DNA from 3 places in the Pseudonocardia sp. ICBG1142 genome. Region 3 is predicted to be linked to each of the others. Evidence: predicted binding sites of a transcription regulator. Region 3 holds the regulator's gene; each other region holds the start of a gene.
The links. Region 3 encodes LexA, which represses DNA repair genes until DNA is damaged. Its sites were predicted from a motif close to CGAACACGTGTTCG; they were not measured.
Positions count from the first base shown of each region.

Region 1: a site for LexA is predicted at 2,877-2,890, ahead of recA (recombinase RecA). Genes of this name have one in related genera too.
Region 2: a site for LexA is predicted at 4,523-4,536, ahead of KPL59_RS28610 (intein-containing Rv2578c family radical SAM protein). Genes of this name have one in related genera too.

Region 1 is NZ_JAHLJC010000044.1:41,980-48,606, forward strand. Features, by position in the region: gene KPL59_RS34310 (ATP-dependent helicase) at 1-1,428, opposite strand, end outside; gene KPL59_RS34315 (hypothetical protein) at 1,505-2,026, opposite strand; gene KPL59_RS34320 (hypothetical protein) at 2,195-2,344, shown strand; gene KPL59_RS34325 (hypothetical protein) at 2,372-2,533, opposite strand; gene KPL59_RS34330 (DUF3046 domain-containing protein) at 2,611-2,805, shown strand; gene recA (recombinase RecA) at 3,065-4,117, shown strand; gene KPL59_RS37350 (RecX family transcriptional regulator) at 4,120-5,379, shown strand; gene KPL59_RS34345 (hypothetical protein) at 5,408-6,559, opposite strand.
Region 2 is NZ_JAHLJC010000031.1:936,674-943,300, reverse strand. Features, by position in the region: gene KPL59_RS28630 (CaiB/BaiF CoA-transferase family protein) at 1-1,070, shown strand, start outside; gene KPL59_RS28625 (citryl-CoA lyase) at 1,067-1,864, shown strand; gene KPL59_RS28620 (dioxygenase) at 1,861-2,730, shown strand; gene KPL59_RS28615 (YibE/F family protein) at 2,734-3,771, opposite strand; gene KPL59_RS28610 (intein-containing Rv2578c family radical SAM protein) at 4,546-6,546, shown strand; gene aspS (aspartate--tRNA ligase) at 6,605-6,627, shown strand, end outside.
Region 3 is NZ_JAHLJC010000005.1:628,741-635,367, forward strand. Features, by position in the region: gene hflX (GTPase HflX) at 1-579, shown strand, start outside; gene KPL59_RS08280 (hypothetical protein) at 627-1,709, shown strand; gene lexA (transcriptional repressor LexA) at 1,738-2,496, opposite strand; gene KPL59_RS08290 (hypothetical protein) at 2,739-2,963, shown strand; gene KPL59_RS08295 (hypothetical protein) at 3,127-3,903, shown strand; gene nrdR (transcriptional regulator NrdR) at 4,531-5,022, shown strand; gene KPL59_RS08305 (vitamin B12-dependent ribonucleotide reductase) at 5,164-6,627, shown strand, end outside.

The DNA.
Region 1 (6,627 bases), on a different contig from region 3:
GACGATCTGCTGGGCCAGGACGTCGAGCGGGTTCCGGGGATAGCGGGTGGACTCGATGGACCCGGTCGTCATCCGTTCGGCGACGACGGCGCAGGACACGAGGTCCCCGCGGTACTTCGGGAACACGACACCCTCGGACACCGCGCCCACCTGGTGCCCGGCGCGCCCGACCCGCTGCAGCCCGGACGCGACCGACGGCGGTGCCTCGACCTGCACGACCAGGTCGACCGCGCCCATGTCGATGCCCAGCTCCAGGCTGGACGTCGCCACGACGCAGGGCAGAACGCCGGACTTCAGCTCCTCCTCGACCAGGGTCCGCTGGTCGCGCGACATCGAGCCGTGGTGGGCCTTGGCGACCGTCGGTGCGGCCCCGCCGCCCACCCCGGACTGCCCGACCGCCTCGGCCGGGAACGCGTCCGGCGCGGTGTCGAGGTCGGCGGCCTCCTCCAGCGCGGCCTCCTCCAGTGCGGTGGCCTCCTGCTCGGCGGCGAGCTCGTTGAGCCGGGAGGTCAGCCGCTCGGCGAGCCGGCGGGAGTTGGAGAACACGATCGTCGACCGGTGCTCGCGCACCAGGCCGAGCAGCCGCTCCTCGACGGCGGGCCAGATCGAGGGCCTGCGTGCGGTGCCCGCGGCGGACCCGACGACCTCATCGTCGGTGCTGCCCGGCGCGGGCCGCTCGTCGAGCGCGGCCAGGTCGGGCACCGGGACCTGGACCTCGACCCGGATCGTCTTGGGGATCGCGGGCTGCACGACCTCGACCGGGCGCGTACCGGACAGGAACGTCGAGACCTCGTCGACCGGGCGCACGGTCGCCGAGAGCCCGATCCGCTGTGGGGTGGCCTCGGTGATCTCCTCGAGCCGTTCCAGCGACACCGCCAGGTGCGCCCCCCGCTTCGTGCCGGCGACGGCGTGCACTTCGTCGAGGATCACGGTCGTCACCCCGCGCAGCGACTCCCGCGCGGCCGAGGTGAGCAGGAGGAACAGCGACTCCGGAGTGGTCACCAGCACGTCCGGCGGGGTGCGCTGGAACTGGCGCCGCTCGTCGGCCGGGGTGTCGCCGGTGCGCATCCCGACGGTGATGTCCGGAACCGGCTCGTCGAGCCGCTGCGCGGCCTGGCGGATGCCGGTCAGCGGCGAGCGCAGGTTGCGCTGCACGTCGACGGCGAGGGCCTTGAGCGGAGAGACGTAGAGGACCCGGCAGCGGTGCTTGCGCTCGGCGGGCGGTGGCGTGGCCGCGAGCCGGTCGAGCGCCCAGAGGAACGCGGCCAGTGTCTTGCCGGACCCGGTCGGCGCGACGACGAGGGCGTTGCGCCCGGCCTGCGCCGCGGACCAGGCGCCCTCCTGGGCCGCGGTGGGCGCGGCGAAGGCCCCCTCGAACCACTGGCGGGTGGCGGGGGAGAAGCCCTCGAGTGCGGTCACGCCGACCATCATGCGGGTGGGGTCCGACAGTCACCCGTCGAGCCACCCGTCGAGCACCCGTCGAACCGGGGTGTGACCTGCGAGGTCAGCGGGCGGCGTCGGCCCTGGTACGGGGCCAGACCTCCGCGGCGTCCTCGGCCGGGAACTCCGCGACGACCGCCGCGACCGTCCAGACCATCGACGCCAGGAAGTCCACGCCCAGCGCGTCGACGTAGTGCGAGGTCTCGCGGGCGTCGGCCGGGTCGACGAGCGGGGCGATGGTGTAGCGCGCCCGGGCCGCGTACCGCGGACCCAGGTTCTGCCCGATCCAGGCCAGCGCCCGCTCGGCGCGGTCGTCGTGGTCGACGAGCGCGGCGCGGGCGGCGTCGTACCAGTCGGCCAGCACCAGGAAGGCCAGCGACCAGCCGGGCGGCGTGGCGTCCGGCGGCACGTCCCGGTCGACCGCGGTCAGCCGGCGCACGGCGAACCGGGCCGGATCCGGCCCCGGCGCGGCGAGCGTCTCGCGGACCGCCCCGGCCAGCACGTCGGACACCATGCGGTAGGCGTTCCGCAGCTCCGCGTCGTCCGCGCCCGCCGACCTGCGTGCGTTCGGGGTCGTCCCCGCCATGTCCACCGTCCTCCGCTCGTGTGGCCGGGCCGGAGCGTAACGCCCTGGCACACGGCGGCCGTCGCACGGCAGCATCCGTCCGTGACCGCCGCACCCGACGCCGTCTCCCCGCCCCAGGACCCCCGCAGCCCTGGCTGCTGACGGTTCTCGCGATGGTTCAGGTGTTCGGTGGACGTGGCGATGAACCTGGCCGGTGCCGCCGCCGGAATCGTGGCCGGGGTGCTCGTGACGGTGTCGTCCTACGCGCTGCTCGGCGCGGTGGCGGTCGTGGTGACGGTGCCGTTCCTGCTGGTGGCGGTGCGTTCGGCCGGTGCGTGACGCCCGGCGGCTGGCTGAGCGGGACTCTCAGCGTCGGCGCTGGTGGAGCCACCAGCGCACCAGCACGACCAGCGCGGACAGCAGCGCGAGCAGGGACACGATCTGCCACGCCAGCGGCGATCCGATGCCGGTCGTCGCGAGGACCTCGTCGGCGACGTCGACCGGGACGGTGGCGAGCAGTTCGGACATATCACCCAGGATACCTGCTCCGGGGCGTCATCGGGCGGACGCCGCACGGAACGGGTGACCCGTCTACCCTCGCGGACGTGCGACTGAGCCACTTCCGGGAACTGATGGAGGGCGAGTTCGGGCCGGTGCGGGCGGCGTCGCTGTCCCGCGACCACGTCTTCTCCGAGCTCGGCGGCCGGACCGTCGAGCAGGCGATCGAGGCCGGCGTCGACCTGCGCCGGATCTGGCGCGCGGTGTGCGCGGCCTACGAGGTCCCACCCGCACGGCGGTAGCGGTGTGCCGGGCGGTCGTGCTGACCGCTCGGCTCCCGTGGGCGCCCGGTCGGCGTGTCGCGGTGTCGGATCGAACGCGTGTTCGTCTACGGTTCCGGCAGGGCTTGCGGTACCGGTCCTGCGGCGTGGTGTCGGACGAGTTGTCCACAGGCGCCGATCCGGGCCCGAAACTGTCGGGGGTACCCCATACCGTTGTGGTGTGCCTCCCCGAAAGACACCAGCAGGACCCGACCGTCGACCACCAGCGAGGAGTCAAGAGATGTCCGCTCCGGACCGCGGCAAGGCGCTCGAACTCGCCCTCGCCCAGATCGAGAAGAACCACGGCAAGGGATCGGTGATGCGCCTGGGCGACCAGGCCCGCGTCCCGATCAGTGCCATCTCCACGGGCTCCATCGCGCTCGACGTCGCGCTCGGCGTCGGGGGCATCCCGCGCGGCCGGGTCGTCGAGATCTACGGCCCGGAGTCCAGCGGTAAGACCACGGTCGCGCTGCACTGCGTGGCGAGCGCGCAGGCCGCGGGCGGTGTCGCCGCGTTCATCGACGCCGAGCACGCGCTCGACCCGGAGTACGCCAAGGCGCTCGGTGTCGACACCGACGACCTGCTGGTCTCCCAGCCGGACACCGGTGAGCAGGCGCTGGAGATCGCGGACATGCTGATCCGCTCCGGCGCGCTCGACATCATCGTCATCGACTCGGTGGCCGCGCTCGTGCCGCGTGCCGAGATCGAGGGCGAGATGGGTGACAGCCATGTCGGCCTGCAGGCCCGGCTGATGAGCCAGGCGCTGCGGAAGATCACCGGTGCCCTCAGCAACTCCGGCACCACGGCGATCTTCATCAACCAGCTGCGCGAGAAGATCGGCGTGATGTTCGGGTCCCCGGAGACCACGACCGGTGGTAAGGCGCTGAAGTTCTACGCGTCGGTCCGCATGGACATCCGCCGCATCGAGACGCTGAAGGACGGCACCGACATGGTCGGCAGCCGGACCCGGGTCAAGGTCGTGAAGAACAAGGTGGCCCCGCCGTTCAAGCAGGCGGAGTTCGACGTGCTCTACGGCGTCGGCATCTCGAAGGAGGGTTCGCTGATCGACGTGGGCGTCGAGCAGGGGATCATCCGCAAGTCCGGCGCCTGGTACACCTACGAGGGCGACCAGATGGGGCAGGGCAAGGAGAACGCCCGCAAGTTCCTCAAGGAGAACCCGGACGTCGCCGCCGAGGTCGAGAAGCGCATCAAGGAGAAGCTGGGGATCGGCGCGGTCGTCGACGCCGAGGAGACCAGCCCGGTCGAGCCCCTCCCGGCCCCGGTCGACTTCTGAGCGTGACCGGCGACCACGACCGGTCCGGAGGCACGTCCGGACGGGACGGTGCGGAGCCGACCGGGCCCCGCACCGTCCCGCTCGACGATCTGTTCGGCGTGACCCCGCCGGGCGCCGCCGCACCGGATCCGCACGCGATCCGGACCGTCGACCCGACCGGCGACGAGCCGGAGGATCCCGCCGCGGAGCCCCCGGCCGTCCCCGGGTGGGACGCGAGTCCGCACCAGGTCTCGTTCGCGACGCTCAGCGGCGCCGACGGGGCCACCACGGCGATCACCGACCCGCCCGCGACGGCCCGGCCGACGGATCCGGCGGCCGACGCTGCGACGGACGGGCTGGCGAAGCCCGCCCCGGTCCGCAGGCTGACCTTCGACGACCCCGCCCCCGGCCCTGCTTCCGGCAGCGGCACGGACGGTGGTGGCGACGGATCCGGTGCGCCCCGCGTGGTCTCGTTCGAGGAGCTGTCGGGACGAGGCACACACCGCGGCGGAGTCCGCCGCGACCGTGCGGCCCCCCGACGGCGCCCGACCACCGCAGCGGCTACGACCGGTGCGGGTACCGCGGCGGCCACGACCACTCCGGACACCGCGGCCGACCTGTCCCGGAGCGCCGGTCCTGCCGGGCCGGGCCCCGAAGCGACGGGCGCCGGGGAGACGGGCGCCACCTCCCGTGGCCGTCGTCGTGGTGAGGGTCGTGGCCGGGGGAGCCGCCGGAGCGAGGAGCGCACCCCGCGCGTCGAGACACCGCAGGAGCAGGAGAGCCGCGCTCGCGACATCTGCCTGCGCCTGCTCACCGACCGCGCCCGCACGGTCAAGGAACTCGGCGACGCGCTGCGTCGCAAGGAGATCCCCGACGAGGTCGCGCACCGCGTCCTCGAGCGGTTCGACGAGGTCGGCCTCGTCGACGACCAGGCCTTCGCCGAACAGTGGGTCCGGTCCCGGCACCGTCACCGCGGCCTCGGCAAGCGGGCGATCGCGATGGAGCTGCACCGCAAGGGCGTCGACCGCGAGATCGCCGACGAGGCACTCACCGGCATCGACGACGCCTCCGAACGTGACCGGGCCCGTGAGCTCGTCGTGCGGCGGTTGCGGAGCCTGCCCGTCGGGAGCCGCGAGGAGCGGCAATCCAGCGCCCGCAAGCTGGTCGGCATGCTCGCGCGCAAGGGCTACGGCCCCGGGGTCGCCTACGGGGTGGTCAAGGAGGAGATCGCCGCCGCCGGTGCGGACGCCGACGAGCTGGGTGAGGCCCCGCCCGAGGACTGACCCGTCCCCGGCGGGACCCGCCGGCCGGTCACGACCGCAGGTACCAGGCGAACCAGTCGCGCATCGTCGGCGTGAGGTAGTGGGTCGGCGGCACCTGCTCGGCCGGGAACAGCGGGAACCCCTGCGGGGCGTGCCCGGGCCGGTCGTGGAAGTAGGTCCCGCTGACCCAGGCCGGGTTGATGTCCAGCTCCATGCTGCGGACCACTCCCGCGTCGGCGAGCAGCCTGCCCAGCGTGCACACCGACAGTGCCGGTCCGGCGACGTAGACCTCGGTGCCGTCGGCGGTCACGCCGAACCCGGAACGGTGGACGAACGCGTTCTGTCCGATCGTGCTGCCCCACTCCGCGGTGCCGCCCGTGGCGCACGTGGGGTTCACCGCGCCGTCGTCGACGAGCGGGAGCAGGTTCTGCCGCACGCTCGCGACGTCCGGCCCCATCCCGACCTCGGTGCCCCAGGCCCCGACGTCGGCCCGGCCGTCGGTGTGCAGGACCAGGCTGGCCTTGCCGGGCAGCAGCGGCGCGACCGTACGGCCCTCGGCGTAGTAGCCGTTGTGACTGGGGTCGGACAGCTTGAACCCGCCGTTGAACGCCACCGCCACCCCGTCACCGGCCCGTCCGGCCAGCGACGTCGACGCACGCCAGTGCCCGGCCGGCTCGCCGACGCCCGGATGCAGGGTGCCCCGCACCAGCGCGGGATCCATCCGCAGCACCCCGGCGAGGTAGGAGGTGTGGGTGTCGTCGACCCGCAGGGTGGTCACCTGCACCGCGGGCCGTCCGTGGTCGGCGACCACGGTCTGCCACACGCCCTCCCCGGCCCGCGGGGCACCGGCCGCGACCGGGGCGAGCGGCGGTGTCGTCGCCGGGTCGGGCAGCGCACCCGGAGCCCGCGGGATCCCACCGGCCGGGGTACCGCCCTCGGACGGCGCGTCCGCGGCGTACTGGAGCTTCTCCAGGCCGGTCACCAGCCAGTTCAGCCCGTGGTCGCGGGCCCACTCGGCGGTCGCCTCGACCGGCCCGGTCCCGGGGGGCGCGGCCAGGGTCACCGCGCCGATCCCGGCCCCCGCGCCGCCGAGCAGCACCACGAGCACCGCCAGGACCGCGCCCACCCGGCGACGACGCCGGCGTCGCCGCGAGGGCCCCGACGCCGGAGCGATCTCGACGGTGGTCTCGACCGCGCTCATCGCCGCACCGCCGGATCCGGGGTGGCCCCGTCCCGCCCGCCGGTCGCCCCCTCCGCCGTCGTACCCGG
Region 2 (6,627 bases), on a different contig from region 3:
CGATGCTGCTGGCCGACATGGGCGCCGACGTCGTCAAGGTCGAGGGTCCGGCCGGCGACGACACCCGGACGTGGATGCCGCCCGAGCGCGACGGGGAGTCCACCTACTACCTGGGCATCAACCGCGGGAAGCGCTCCATCGCGCTGGACCTGCGCGACGAGACCGACCTCGCCGCCGCCCGCGAGCTCGCGCGGCGGGCCGACGTCGTCATCGAGAACCTGCGCCCCGGCGGGATGACCCGCTTCGGGCTGGACTTCGACGCCGTCGCCGCGACCAACCCGGGCGTCGTCTACGCCTCGATCTCCGGGTTCGGTTCCGGTGCGGGCGCGCACGTGCCCGGCTACGACCTCATGGTCCAGGCGATGTCCGGGCTCATGAGCCTCACCGGCGATCCGGACGGGCCGCCGTACCGGGCGGGCATCTCGGTGTTCGACGTGATGGCCGGCAACCACGCCGCGATCGGGATCCTGGCCGCGCTGCGCCACCGCGACCGCACCGGCACCGGCCAGCACGTCGAGGTCAACCTGCTCTCCTCGGCGCTCACCGGGCTGGTCAACCACAGCTCCGCCTGGGTGGCCGGGGACACCGTGCCGTACCGGATGGGCAACGCCCACCCCTCGGTCTTCCCCTACGAGCCGATGCCGACCGCCGACGACGACCTCATCGTCGCCGCCGGCAACGACGCCCAGTTCCGCAAGCTCTGCGTCGTGCTCGGGGTCGGAGACCTCGCCGACGATCCCCGCTTCGCCCGCAACGCCGACCGCACCGTGTACCGCGAGGCGCTGCGCCCGCTGCTGGAGGAGCGGCTCGCGACCCGCGGCGCCGTCGAGTGGTTCGAGCTGCTCACCGAGGCCGGCGTGCCGTCGGGCCCCATCCAGACCATCGACGGCGGCTTCGCCATGGCGGAGCGGTTCGGCCTCGACCCCGTCGTCACCGTCGGGGAGGGGGAGCGGGCGGTGCCCACCACGCGCCACCCGGTCCGCTTCTCCGCCACCCCTGCCGTCTACCGGCTCCCCCCGCCGCAGCTCGACGAGCACGGCGCCGACCTGCGGAAGTGGCTCGACTCATGACCTACCCCACCGCCCTGGGTGCCTCGTCGAAGGACGCCATCACCCTGCTCGGCCACGACCTCGCCGAGGACGTGATGGGCCCCGTCGGGTTCGGTGAGCTCGCGTTCTGGCTCGCCACCCAGCGCCGCCCGACCCCCGGCGAGACACGGGTGTTCGAGGCCGTCCTCGCCGCCCTCGCCGACCACGGGTTCACCCCGACCGCGATCGTCACGCGGCTCACCCACCTGTCCGCGCCGGACTCGGTGCAGGGCGCGCTCGCCGCCGGCCTGCTCGGGGGCGGCTCGCGCTTCCTCGGCGTCACCGAGGACTGCGGCCGGTTCCTGCACGACCACCTGCCCGCCGAGCGCCCCACCGACGACGACGGCTGGGACGCCGTCGCGCTCGACGTCGTGACCGCGCAGCGGGCCGCGAAGCGGTTCGTGCCCGGCCTCGGCCACCACGTCCACAAGGACGGCGACCCCCGCACCCCGCGGCTGTTCGCCATCGCGGAACAGGAGGGGCTGCTCGGCCCGCACCTGCGCCTGTTCGCCGCGATCGGCCGGGTGCACCCGCAGGTGCTGGGCCGGACGCTGCCGCTCAACGGCGCCGGGGTCTGCGGCGCGGCACTGGCCGACCTCGGGCTGCCGCTGGAGCTGCTGCGCGGCTTCGCGCTGCTCGCCCGGACCGCCGGTCTGATCGGTCAGCTCGCGGAGGAGCTGCGCCACCCCGTCGCGAACGACATCTTCCTGTCCGTGGACCTGCACAACCGGTCCGTCGACCCCGACCCGTACCAGCCCGAGGGAGACCTGCGATGACGCAGCCCACCACCGTCACCGAGGACACGATCACCGACGCCGCCGTCGCGCGCTGGGCCACCGCGCACGACCCGCGCACCGTCGAGCTCATGACCGCCCTGGTGCGCCACCTGCACGACTTCGCCCGCGAGACCCACCTCACCGAGGACGAGTGGATGGCCGCCGTGCGCTGGCTGACCGCCACCGGGCAGATCTCCGACGACAAGCGCGAGGAGTTCATCCTCGCCTCCGACGTGCTCGGGCTGTCCATGCTCGTCGTCCAGCAGAACCACCGCCTCGACCCGGCCGCCACCCCGGCGACCGTGCTGGGCCCGTTCCACATCGACGGCTCCCCGGAGAAGGACTTCGGCGCCGACATGTCCGACGGGCTGCCCGGCGACCTGCTGTTCGTGCACGGCACCGTCCGCTCGCTCGACGGCACCGGAGTCCCCGGCGCCGTGCTCGACGTGTGGCAGTCCGACGCCGACGGCACCTACGAGGCCCAGCTCGACGTCGACGAGGCCCGGCTGCGCGCGAAGTACACGACCGACGCCGACGGCCGCTACTGCCTGCGCACCATCGCCCCGCTCGGCTACGCCATCCCGATGGACGGCCCGGTCGGCGATCTGATCTCGCGCACCGACATCAGCCCGATGCGGCCCGCGCACATCCACTTCCTGCTCGCCGTGCCCGGCTACGCACCGCTCATCACCCACCTGTTCCGGGAGGGCACCGAGTATCTCGACTCCGACGTCGTGTTCGGTGTGAAGCGCGAGCTCGTCGTGGCGTTCGACCGCCACGAGCCCGGCCCCACGCCGGACGGCGGGCACAGCGACACCCCCTGGTACGAGGCCCGCTACGACTTCGTGCTCCAGCCCGCCGGGTGAGACTCAGCGCCGCCCGACGACCAGCGCGGCCAGCCCGGTCGTCACCGGGACAGCGGCGACCAGCCCGATGCTGCCCACCAGCGTCCGCACGATCTCGGTCGCCACGTCCTGGCTGGTCAGCACCTGCGTCACCCCGCCGGCGGCGACGGTGAACAGCAGCAGCAGCGGCAGCGCCGCCCCGGCGTAGGCCAGCACCAGGGTGTTCACCGCGGACGCGACGTGGTCGCGCCCGATCCGCATCCCGGCGGCGAACAGCTCGCCCACGCTCATCCCCGGGTTCGCCGCGCCCAGCTCCCACACCGCGGACGCCTGGGTGACGGTGACGTCGTCCAGCGCCCCGAGCGCGCCGATCACCAGCCCGGCCAGCACCAGGCCGCGGGGGTCGATCGGCACGCCCGGGCCGAGCGTGCCGATCAGGGTGGCGGTGGTGTCGTCGAGCCCGGTGAGCCGGGAGGTGACGGTGAACAGGTAGCCGAGCAGCCCGATCAGGGCGAGCGAGGCGAGTGTGCCGAGCACCGCGCACGACGTCCGCGCGGTGAACCCGTGGGTCAGGTACAGCACCACGAACATGATCAGGCAGGCGCCGGTGACCGCGACCGCGAGCGGGGAGCCGCCGGACAGGATCGCCGGCAGGACGAACCACAGCAGGATCACGAAGCTCAGCGCCAGGCTGACCAGCGCCGCGAACCCCCGCAGCCGCCCCAGCACGACGACGGCCAGGGCGAACGCCGCCGCCAACCACCCCAGCGGGGCGCCGCGCTGGAAGTCGACGAGCTGGTAGGAGCCCGCGTCGTCGGGGTTCGCGCCCGACCACGACAGCGTGACCGGATCACCCACCGCGAACCGCGGTGTCGACGGCTCGTTCGGCACCAGCTGCACCAGGTCCCGTCCGGCACGGGGCCCGTCCGACAGCGCGACCGTCACCCCGGTGCAGCGACGGTCCCCGGCGCCGGGGGAGCAGTCCGCGACCTGCACCGTGGTGACGGTGCCGTGCACCTGCTGGTGGGCGGGATCTCCGGGACCGGGGTCGCCCCCGGCCACGGCAGGGCCACCCCGGCGAGCGTCGCGAGCACGCACGGCACGAGCAGCGCGACGAGCAGCCTCCGCACCCGTCGTCCGGCCGGGGACGCGGCGCCGTGGCCGTGGCCGTGGCCGTGTCCCTGCTCGTGTCCCTGGCCGTGTGCGGCGCTGCGTCCCTCTCCGTGTCCGTCTCCTTGTCCGTCTCGGTGTCCTTCCCCGAGTCCCGCGCCGTGGTCGTGCCCGGCGGCTGGCGGTGCCGGCGCGCCGGTCGTGGTGCCGGGCCCCGCCGCGCCGGGACAGTCGCCCCAGCCGCCCGGGTGCCCGGCGCGGGGGATCGGACCGGTCTCGGCACCGTCGTCGTCTCTGCCGTCCCTGCCGTCGGGGCTGCCGCCGGCGGGGTTTGGCGCGGCACGGCCTGCCGGCGCGGGGGAGGCGCCGGCGCCGTTCTCCTCGCGGGACGGACGGCGCGGGGCGGGTGGCCGGGTGCCCGGTGTCCGCCGGGCCCGGTGCCGCGCCGGTTCGGCCGGGAACAGGTGCCCGCCGGAGGCGCCCGGTGCCCGGTCCTCGGCGCGCCGCCGTCCCCCCGTCCGTGGAGCGCTGGGCCGGCCGCCGTCCGTCCGCGGAGCGCTGGGCCGGCCGCCGTCGGGGGCGGACGGGTCGCGCGGGACGGGCGGGGGCGGGGGCACCTCCGCATCCTTGCAAACGATCTTCGGCCTGCGGGGTGCCGTTCGCCCGGACGCGACCGCCCGGCGACGACCGGTTGTCCGTCGTTCGAACTTGTGTTCGACTGGGGCGGTGCGATGGGACGGACAGCAGGTCGGGGCGGACGGGGTCGGACACGCGACGGCGCTGCCGGGGATGCGGGGGTTGCTGCGCTCGGTGCGCACCCCCGGGTTCGCGGACACGGTGTTCCACGAGGTCGAGGCGCGTTCGGTGCTCAACCGGGTGCCGTCGTCGTCGCCGATGCCGTTCGGGTGGACGGTCAACCCCTACCGCGGCTGCTCGCACGCCTGCACCTACTGCCTCGTCCCGGACACCCCGGTGCTCACCGCCGACGGTCGGTCCCGGCCCATCGGGGAGCTGCGCCCGGGCGACGAGGTGGTCGGCACCCTCGCCGACGGCGGCGGGCGGCGCCGGTTCGTCCGCACCCCGGTGCTCGCGCGCTGGTCGACCCGGCGCCGGGCGCAGGAGGTGACCCTCGACGACGGCACGGTGCTCGTCACCTCCGCCGAACACCGTTTCCTCACCACCACCGGCTGGGCACACGTGCGCCCGGGGCGCTGCCGTTCCTCGGCGGACCGGCCGCACCTGGCACCGGGGACGGCACTGGTCGGGCCCGGTGCGGCCGCGGTCCCGGGCGGGCCCCGGCCCGACGGGTACGCCGAGGGCTGGCTCTGCGGGCTGGTCCGGGCCGACGCGGTGCGCGGGCGGGTGCGGGCCGAGCCGTTCCCGACCGGCTGGGTCGAGCTGGAGGCACTCGCCCGCGCCCACCATCTGCTGACCGCGCGGCCGGTGCCCGTGGCCGCCGGGATGCTCGCGGCGCCCGCACCGTCGCCGACGGCCTGGCCGCACCGGCCCGCCCGTGGCTGGTCGGCCGGGTTCGTCGGCGGGATCGTCGACGCCTGCGGTGAGGTCTCCGCCGGGGTGCTGCGGATCGTGCCCGGCGAGGAGACGCTCGCCCGCGCCTGCGTCGACGCGCTGCGACGGCTCGGGTTCCGGGTGGCCTCGGAGCCATCGGCCCGGCCCGGGGTGCGGGCGCTGCGGGTGCTGGGCGGGGTCGCCGAGCAGCTGCGGCTGGTCGCGGTGACCGACCCGGCCGTGGCCCGGATGCGTGACGTCGGCGGCGCCCGCGTCGAGGAGCCGCCCGGGGGAGCGCCGCGGGTGGTGTCGGTCCGCGACACCGGCACCCTCCGTCCGATGGTCGACATCACCACCGGCACCGGTGACTTCGTCGCCGCCGGGGTGGTCAGCCACAACTGCTTCGCCCGCAACACCCACACCTACCTGGACCTGGACGCCGGCGCGGACTTCGACTCCCAGATCGTGGTCAAGGTGAACGTCGCCCGGGTGCTGGAGCGGGAGCTGGCCCGGCCGTCGTGGCGGCGCGAGCACGTCGCGATGGGCACCAACACCGACCCCTACCAACGGGCGGAGGGCCGCTACCGGCTGATGCCGGGGGTGATCGGCGCGCTGGCCCGCTCCGGCACGCCGTTCTCCGTCCTGACCAAGGGCACCGTGCTGGGCCGGGACCTGCCGCAGCTCGCGGCCGCGAACGCCGACGTGCGCGTCGGCACCGGGGTGTCGATCGCGCTGCTGGACCGGGAGCTGCAGTCGCACCTGGAGCCGGGCACGCCGAGCCCGCGGGCCCGGCTCGACCTGGTCCGCCGGATCACCGACGCCGGCCTGCCTTGCGGGGTCATGGTGGCCCCGGTGCTGCCGTGGCTGACCGACTCCACCGAGGCCCTCGACGCACTGCTGGGCGAGATCGCCGCCGCCGGGGCGAGCCGGGCCACGGTCCTCGCGCTGCACCTGCGCCCCGGGACCCGCGAGTGGTTCCTGGCCTGGCTGGGGCGGACCCACCCCGCGCTGCTGCCGCGCTACGCGCGGCTCTACCGCGGCGGGGCCTACGCCGCACCGGACTACCGCAGAGCCCTGGCCCGACGGGTCTCCCCGCTGCTGGCCCGGCACGGCCTGGACCGGCCCGAACCGAACCCGCGGGACCCGGGGTGGACCCGGCAGCCGGTCGCGCCGGTGCGGCCGCCGGACCCGGACGCGGGGCAGCTGAGCCTGCTGTGAGGCGGTGCCGGAAACCTGGTGGCAGGCGGCCCGGGTGGTGCCGATAGCCTTGACCGCCGTGATGCGAACCCACCCCGTCGG
Region 3 (6,627 bases):
CTCACCGACACCGTCGGGTTCGTGCGGCACCTGCCGCACCAGCTCGTCGAGGCGTTCCGCTCCACGCTGGAGGAGGCCGCCCGGGCCGACCTGCTGGTGCACGTCGTCGACGGGTCCGACCCGCTGCCCGACGACCAGATCGCCGCGGTCCGTCAGGTGCTCGTCGAGGTGGGGGAGGCCGCGGGCGACACGATGCCCCCCGAGCTGCTCGTGATCAACAAGATCGACGCGGCCGGTGACCTCGCGCTGGCCCGGCTGCGGCACGCCCAGCCGGACGCCGTGTTCGTCTCGGCACACAGCGGCACCGGGATCGACCGGCTCCGCGAGCACATCGCCGAGCGCCTGCCGCGCCCGGACTACGAGGTCGACCTCCTGCTGCCCTACACCGAGGGTGCGCTGGTCGCGCGGCTGCACGACGACGGCGAGATCCTCGCCGAGTCCCACACCGCCGACGGCACCCGGATCCGGGCGCGGGTGAAGCCGGAGCTGGGCACCGCGGTGCTGCCGTTCGCGGTGGCGGGCTCTGCCGTCCCGACCGGGACCGGCGCCGACCTGCCGGCGACGGCAGCGGGCCACTGAGTGGGCGACCGGGTGGGCGGCCGGGTGGGCCACCGCGTCCGGGGGTCGTGGCCCGCCGCCTGACCATTGTCGTCTGCCTGAGCACTGTCCTCTGCCTGACCGGTGCGCTCACGGGTGCGGCCGCGCCGCCGCCCGGGGCGCACCCGGTCTGCACTGTCGACGACCCGCGGCTGGCGGAGCTGTCCGGGCTGGTCGCCGAGGGCCCGCCGGGCGGAGCCCCGCAGCGGTACCACGCGATCGTCGACGGCGGGGGGACCGCGCGGACGTTCACCCTGGACCCGTCCGGCTGCGCGGTCACCGGAACCCGGCAGGCCGACGTCCCGGTCACCGACGTCGAGGACCTCGGGCTCGGGCCGGGCGGGGATCTCTGGCTCGCCGACACCGGTGACAACGGGGCACAGCGTGGCTCGGTCCGGCTCGTCGTGCTGCCCCCGGCCGGGCCGCCACGCGTGTACGACCTGGACTATCCGGACGGTCCGCGCGACGTCGAGGCGCTGCTGGTCGGCGACGACGGCGTGCCCCTGCTGGTCGACAAGACCACCGGGGCCGCCGGGGTGTACCGACCCGACGCACCGCTGCGCGACGGCGGGGGCCCGGTCCCGCTGCGCCGGGTGGCACAGGTCGTGCTGCCCTGGTCGGGCACCGGCGGCGGGCCGCTCGGGGCCGCCGGGTCCCGCACGATCACCGGCGGCGGGGTCTCACCGACCGGGGCCGACGGCGGACGCGCCGCCGTGCTGCGGACCTACACCGACGCCTGGGTGTTCCCGCTGCCCGTCGGCGGACCGGCGACGGCCGACGTGCTGGTCGCGGCGCTGGGCGGGGCACCACTGCCGGTGCCGTTGCCGGACGAGGCCCAGGGCGAGGCGATCGCCCCGGACGGCCGGGGTGCACTGCACTCCGGCAGCGAGGCCCGGGGCCCGACCGCGGCGGCGATCACCGTCGTCCCGGGCGCGGTGCCCGCGGCGACCGGCCCGCAGGCACCGGTCGTGGCCCAGCCCGCCGAGGTGCCGGAGTACCGCACGTACCCGTCGTGGCTGCCCGCCGCGGGCGGGGCCGCGGTGCTCGCGGTGCTGCTGGTGACCGGTGCCGTCGCGATGTCCCTGCACGGACGGCGCCGCCGGTCCAGCTGACCGCGGGAACCGGGCGCCGCCGAGGAGGTCAGAGGCGGCGCAGGACCGCCACGACGCGGCCGAGGATCGACGCGTCGTCACCCGGGATCGGGTCGTAGGCGTCGTTCGCCGGCATCAGCCAGATGTGCCCGTCCTTGCGGCGGAACGTCTTCACCGTCGCCTCGCCGTCGATCATCGCGGCCACGATCTCGCCCTGCTCGGCCACCGGCTGCTGACGCACGACGACCCAGTCGCCGTCGGTGATCGCGGCGTCGACCATCGAGTCACCCTTGACGTTGAGCAGGAACAGCGTGCCCTCGCCGACGATCTCACGCGGCAGCGGGAACACGTCCTGCACGGCCTGCTCGGCCAGGATCGGGCCACCGGCGGCGATGTCGCCGATGAGCGGCACGAACGCCGGCGCCGGCCGCGCGGAACGCAGCTCGGCGGTGTCGGCGTCGGAGTCCGACCCGTCGGTGCCGGCGATCTGCTCCGGGCTGCGGACATCGACCGCGCGGGTGCGGTTCGGGTCGCGCCGGAGGAAGCCCTTGCGCTCCAGGGTCCGGAGCTGGTGGTGCACCGACGAGGTGGACGTGAGGCCCACCGCGTCACCGATCTCGCGGACGCTGGGCGGGTAGCCGTACCGGTCCACCCAGTCCCGGATGACGGCCAGGACCTTCTTCTGCCGCGGGGTCAGGCCGCGGGTGTCGGTCGCGGGGTCGGGGAACTCCCGGACCGTCGCGGATCCCCGGTCCGCGGCGGTGCCGGTCACGCCGGGACCACCGTGTCCGGTGTCGTCCGCTGCCATCGCATTCGCCTCCTCGGGGTACTTACGGCGACGACCCTAGCCGTCGCGGGCCCGTTCGCCAAACATGCGTTCGAAGTCGCCCGGGGCGTGTCGTGGATTCCGCCGGGCCGTGGTGGTAGAACATCGCACAGGCGTTCGATCGAACACCGGTTCGATCGTTCTGGTCCGATCGGATGCCGTCCGCGTCGCCGTCCGGCCGCGCGGGGCGACCGGCAGCGGGAACGGCAGTGGGGGTGGCGATCGTGGACGCAGCGGTCATCGGGGGCATGACGGTCATCGGACGGGCTCCGGTCGGCACCGCGGCCGGCGTGGTGCGGCCCGTACCGACGTCGGGTCCCGTGCGCCGCGTGGTGGCGGCGGTGGGTGTCCTGCTGGCCTCGGCGGCCGCGGTCGTCGCGCTCGGGGTGGTCGCCGACGTCGCCGCCCACGGCCCGGCCGTGCCGCCCGCGGTCGGCGCGCCACGCTGAGAGCGTCCCCGGCACGGGCGGTGACCTGCGGAGACGTGGTTGTTGTCGGTGTCGGGTGCTACACCGCTCGTACGCCCGTTCGACCGGGCTCGGGGAAGGGCCGGTCGGGAGCGGGGGAGACGAGACCGCCCGGGGGACGGGCGGTCCGACGGCAGGAGGAACCATGCGAGAGCTCGACGAGCGGATCCGCGACCACGGCGCGGTCGGCTGCCTGACCGGTGCCCCCGCGCCCGGCACCCCCACCTCGCGCGCCCGGCGCGCCGCCCGGGAGCGGGTGCGGGCCGCGGAGGGTGTGGCCGGTCCGGCCGGTGCCGGCTCGTCGGCCGTCGCGCGCGCCGCGCACCGGTGGGCCGCCCACGGTGCACGGGAGCGCGCACTGACCGAGTCGGTCGCACGGCACCCCGCCGCCCGTTCCCGGCGTGCCACGGCGCCCGGGGTCTCGGCATCCGGTGTCCCGGCATCCGGTGTTCCGGCGCCTGGTGTCACGGCGCCCGGTGTTCCGACGTCCGGTCCGACGGCGCCCGGTCCGGCAGCTCACGGGCGTGCGGCCCGGACCACGGCACCGGCCGGTCCGGCGGTCCCGCGTGGCGTCACCGGTGGTCCGAACGTCGCGGTCCGGACGCCCCGCTGCACCACCTCGGCGCCGGGCTCCACGGCGACCCTGGAGCGGCCCGCACGGGTCGCGGCGCCGTCCGGTCCGCGGTCGGTGGCCGTGCCGGCGCCGCGCACGGTCCGTCCGCTGGACCGGCGTTGCCTGGTCCCGGCCCGCCCCCGCCCGGCCCGCAGTCGGGTCCGCGGGCGCCTGGAGCGGTTCCTGACCGGGGTCGCGGTGCTGCTGTGCGCCACGACCGCGGTGGTGGCGCTCGGCCTGCTGGGCGACGCGGCGGCGGGCTGGAACGCCCCCGCGGCCGCCGTGCCGTCGGTCGGTGCCGTGCGCTGAGGAGTATCAGGGCCGCGGTGCGGTCCCGGTGGGCCGGGCCCGTGGCGCGGAGTGGTGCCGGCGTGTCCGGCCCGGGGTGTGCAGTGGTGCGGTGCCGACGTGTCGGGCTCCCGGGGCGGAGCCGGTCGGGCGTGCCGTGGTGCGGTGCCGGCGCGGCGACCGTGGTCACGGCGGCGGCGGTGCGGTGACGGTGTGGAGCGATCCGGCGCCGTGTCGGCGTCGCATCGGGTGACGACATGCGCCGGGCCGGCACGCGGATGTCGGGCGGCGGTCGCCGGGATGTCGCCGGATCGTCGGCGGCGTGCCGCCGGGCGCGTCGCCAGGGCGTGTCCCCGCATCGGGTGGCCGCCGGTCGCGGTCCCCGCGGCGCGACGGACGGCGCCGGGCGTGACGTTCCTCGGCGCCACCAGCGCCGATATCCCCCTCCATGATCGTCGGCGACGAGCCGGTCGCGGAACGTGGTGTGCAAGGCTCGGATCCCGATCGGGCGAAGCTCGGCGCGGCGTGGGCCCCGGGATGGCGGATCCCTAGATGTAGGGGTTACATTGACGTTGTTCCGCCACTGGTTGGGGGGATGGATTGCTGCGGAGAGTTTCCGGAACGTTACGGGAGAGGGTGTGAGCGTCCATGCGCTGCCCGTTCTGCCGGCACCCGGACTCCCGCGTGATCGACTCACGGACCGCCGACGACGGGACCTGCACCCGTCGGCGCCGGTCCTGCACCTCGTGCGGACGACGGTTCACCACGGTCGAGGAGGCCGTGCTCGCCGTCGTCAAGCGCAGCGGGGTGACCGAGCCCTTCAGTCGACAGAAGGTCGTCAGCGGGGTTCGGCGGGCGTGTCAGGGCCGGCCGGTCGACGAGGACGACCTGCAGCAGCTCGCCCACCGGGTCGAGGAGACCGTGCGGGCACGCGGGGCGGCGGAGCTTCCCAGCCACGAGGTCGGACTGGCGATCCTCGGGCCGCTGCGTGAGCTCGACGAGGTCGCGTACCTGAGATTTGCGAGCGTCTATCGCTCCTTCTCCTCCATCGAGGACTTCGAGAAGGAGATCGCCGACCTGCGTTCGGCGGCTGCCGGGGAAGCAGCCGACGACGAGGCCGGCCACAACCGGGACGGGTGAGCCGCTCGGCGGCACGGGTCCGGCGCGCACCCCGCGAGGGGGCGACCGGTACCGGCCGTCGTCGCAGGTCGTACCGGAGGGGAAGACCGTCCGCGCACCCCAGCGCGCGGGTGGTACACGGTGACAAGTGCGGAGGCATGCATGACCGAGACCGTCGGGGGCCCGACGACAGACACCGGTGAGAGCGCGGCTACCAAGCCGGCGCGCAGCCGCGGGAAGACCGGCGCCAAGCGCGCGCCCGGCCTGACCGTCCAGCGTGTCTTCACCACCGAAGGGGTCCACCCCTACGAGGAGGTGGAGTGGGAGCGCCGCGACGTCGTCATGACCAACTGGCGCGACGGCACGGTCAACTTCGAGCAGCGCGGCGTCGAGTTCCCGCGCAGCTGGTCGGTCAACGCGACCAACATCGTCACCAGCAAGTACTTCCGCGGCGCGGTGGGCTCGGACACCCGTGAGTCGAGCCTGAAGCAGCTCGTCGAGCGGGTCGTCGGCACCTACAAGCGGGCCGGTCTCGAGCACGGCTACTTCGCCACCGAGGGCGACGCCGAGATCTTCGACCACGAGCTGACCTGGATGCTGATCCACCAGGTGTTCAGCTTCAACTCGCCGGTGTGGTTCAACGTCGGCACCGCCAGCCCGCAGCAGGTCAGCGCCTGCTTCATCCTCTCGGTCGACGACACCATGGAGTCGATCCTGAACTGGTACCGCGAGGAGGGCCTGATCTTCAAGGGCGGCTCCGGCGCCGGCCTGAACCTCTCGCGCATCCGGTCGTCGAAGGAGCTGCTGTCCTCGGGCGGCACCGCCTCGGGCCCGGTCTCGTTCATGCGCGGTGCCGACGCCTCCGCGGGCACCATCAAGTCCGGCGGCGCCACGCGGCGCGCGGCGAAGATGGTCGTCCTCGACGTCGACCACCCCGACATCGAGGAGTTCGTCGAGACCAAGGCCAAGGAGGAGGCCAAGGTCCGCGTCCTGCGCGACGCCGGCTTCGACATGGACCTGGGCGGCTCCGACATCACCTCGGTGCAGTACCAGAACGCCAACAACTCCGTCCGCGTCACCGACGAGTTCATGCGCGCGGTCGAGGAGGGCACCGACTTCGGTCTGCGTGCCCGGATGACCGGTGAGGTCATCGAGCGCGTCGACGCCCGCAAGCTCTTCCGCGGCATCGCCGAGGCGGCCTGGAACTGCGCCGACCCGGGCATCCAGTACGACGGCACGATCAACGACTGGCACACCACCCCGGAGTCCGGCCGCATCAGCGCGTCGAACCCGTGCTCGGAGTACATGCACCTGGACAACTCCAGCTGCAACCTGGCGTCGCTGAACCTGCTGAAGTTCCTCGACTCCGACGACCGGTTCGACGCCGAGACCTTCGCCAAGGCCGTCGAGCTGATCATCACCGCGATGGACATCTCGATCTGCTTCGCGGACTTCCCGACCGAGCCGATCGCCGACACCACCCGCAAGTTCCGGCAGCTGGGCATCGGCTACGCCAACCTCGGCGCGCTGCTCATGGCGACCGGCCACGCGTACGACTCCGAGGGCGGCCGCGCGCTCGCCGGGTCCATCACCTCGCTGATGACCGGTGCCGCGTACAAGCGCTCC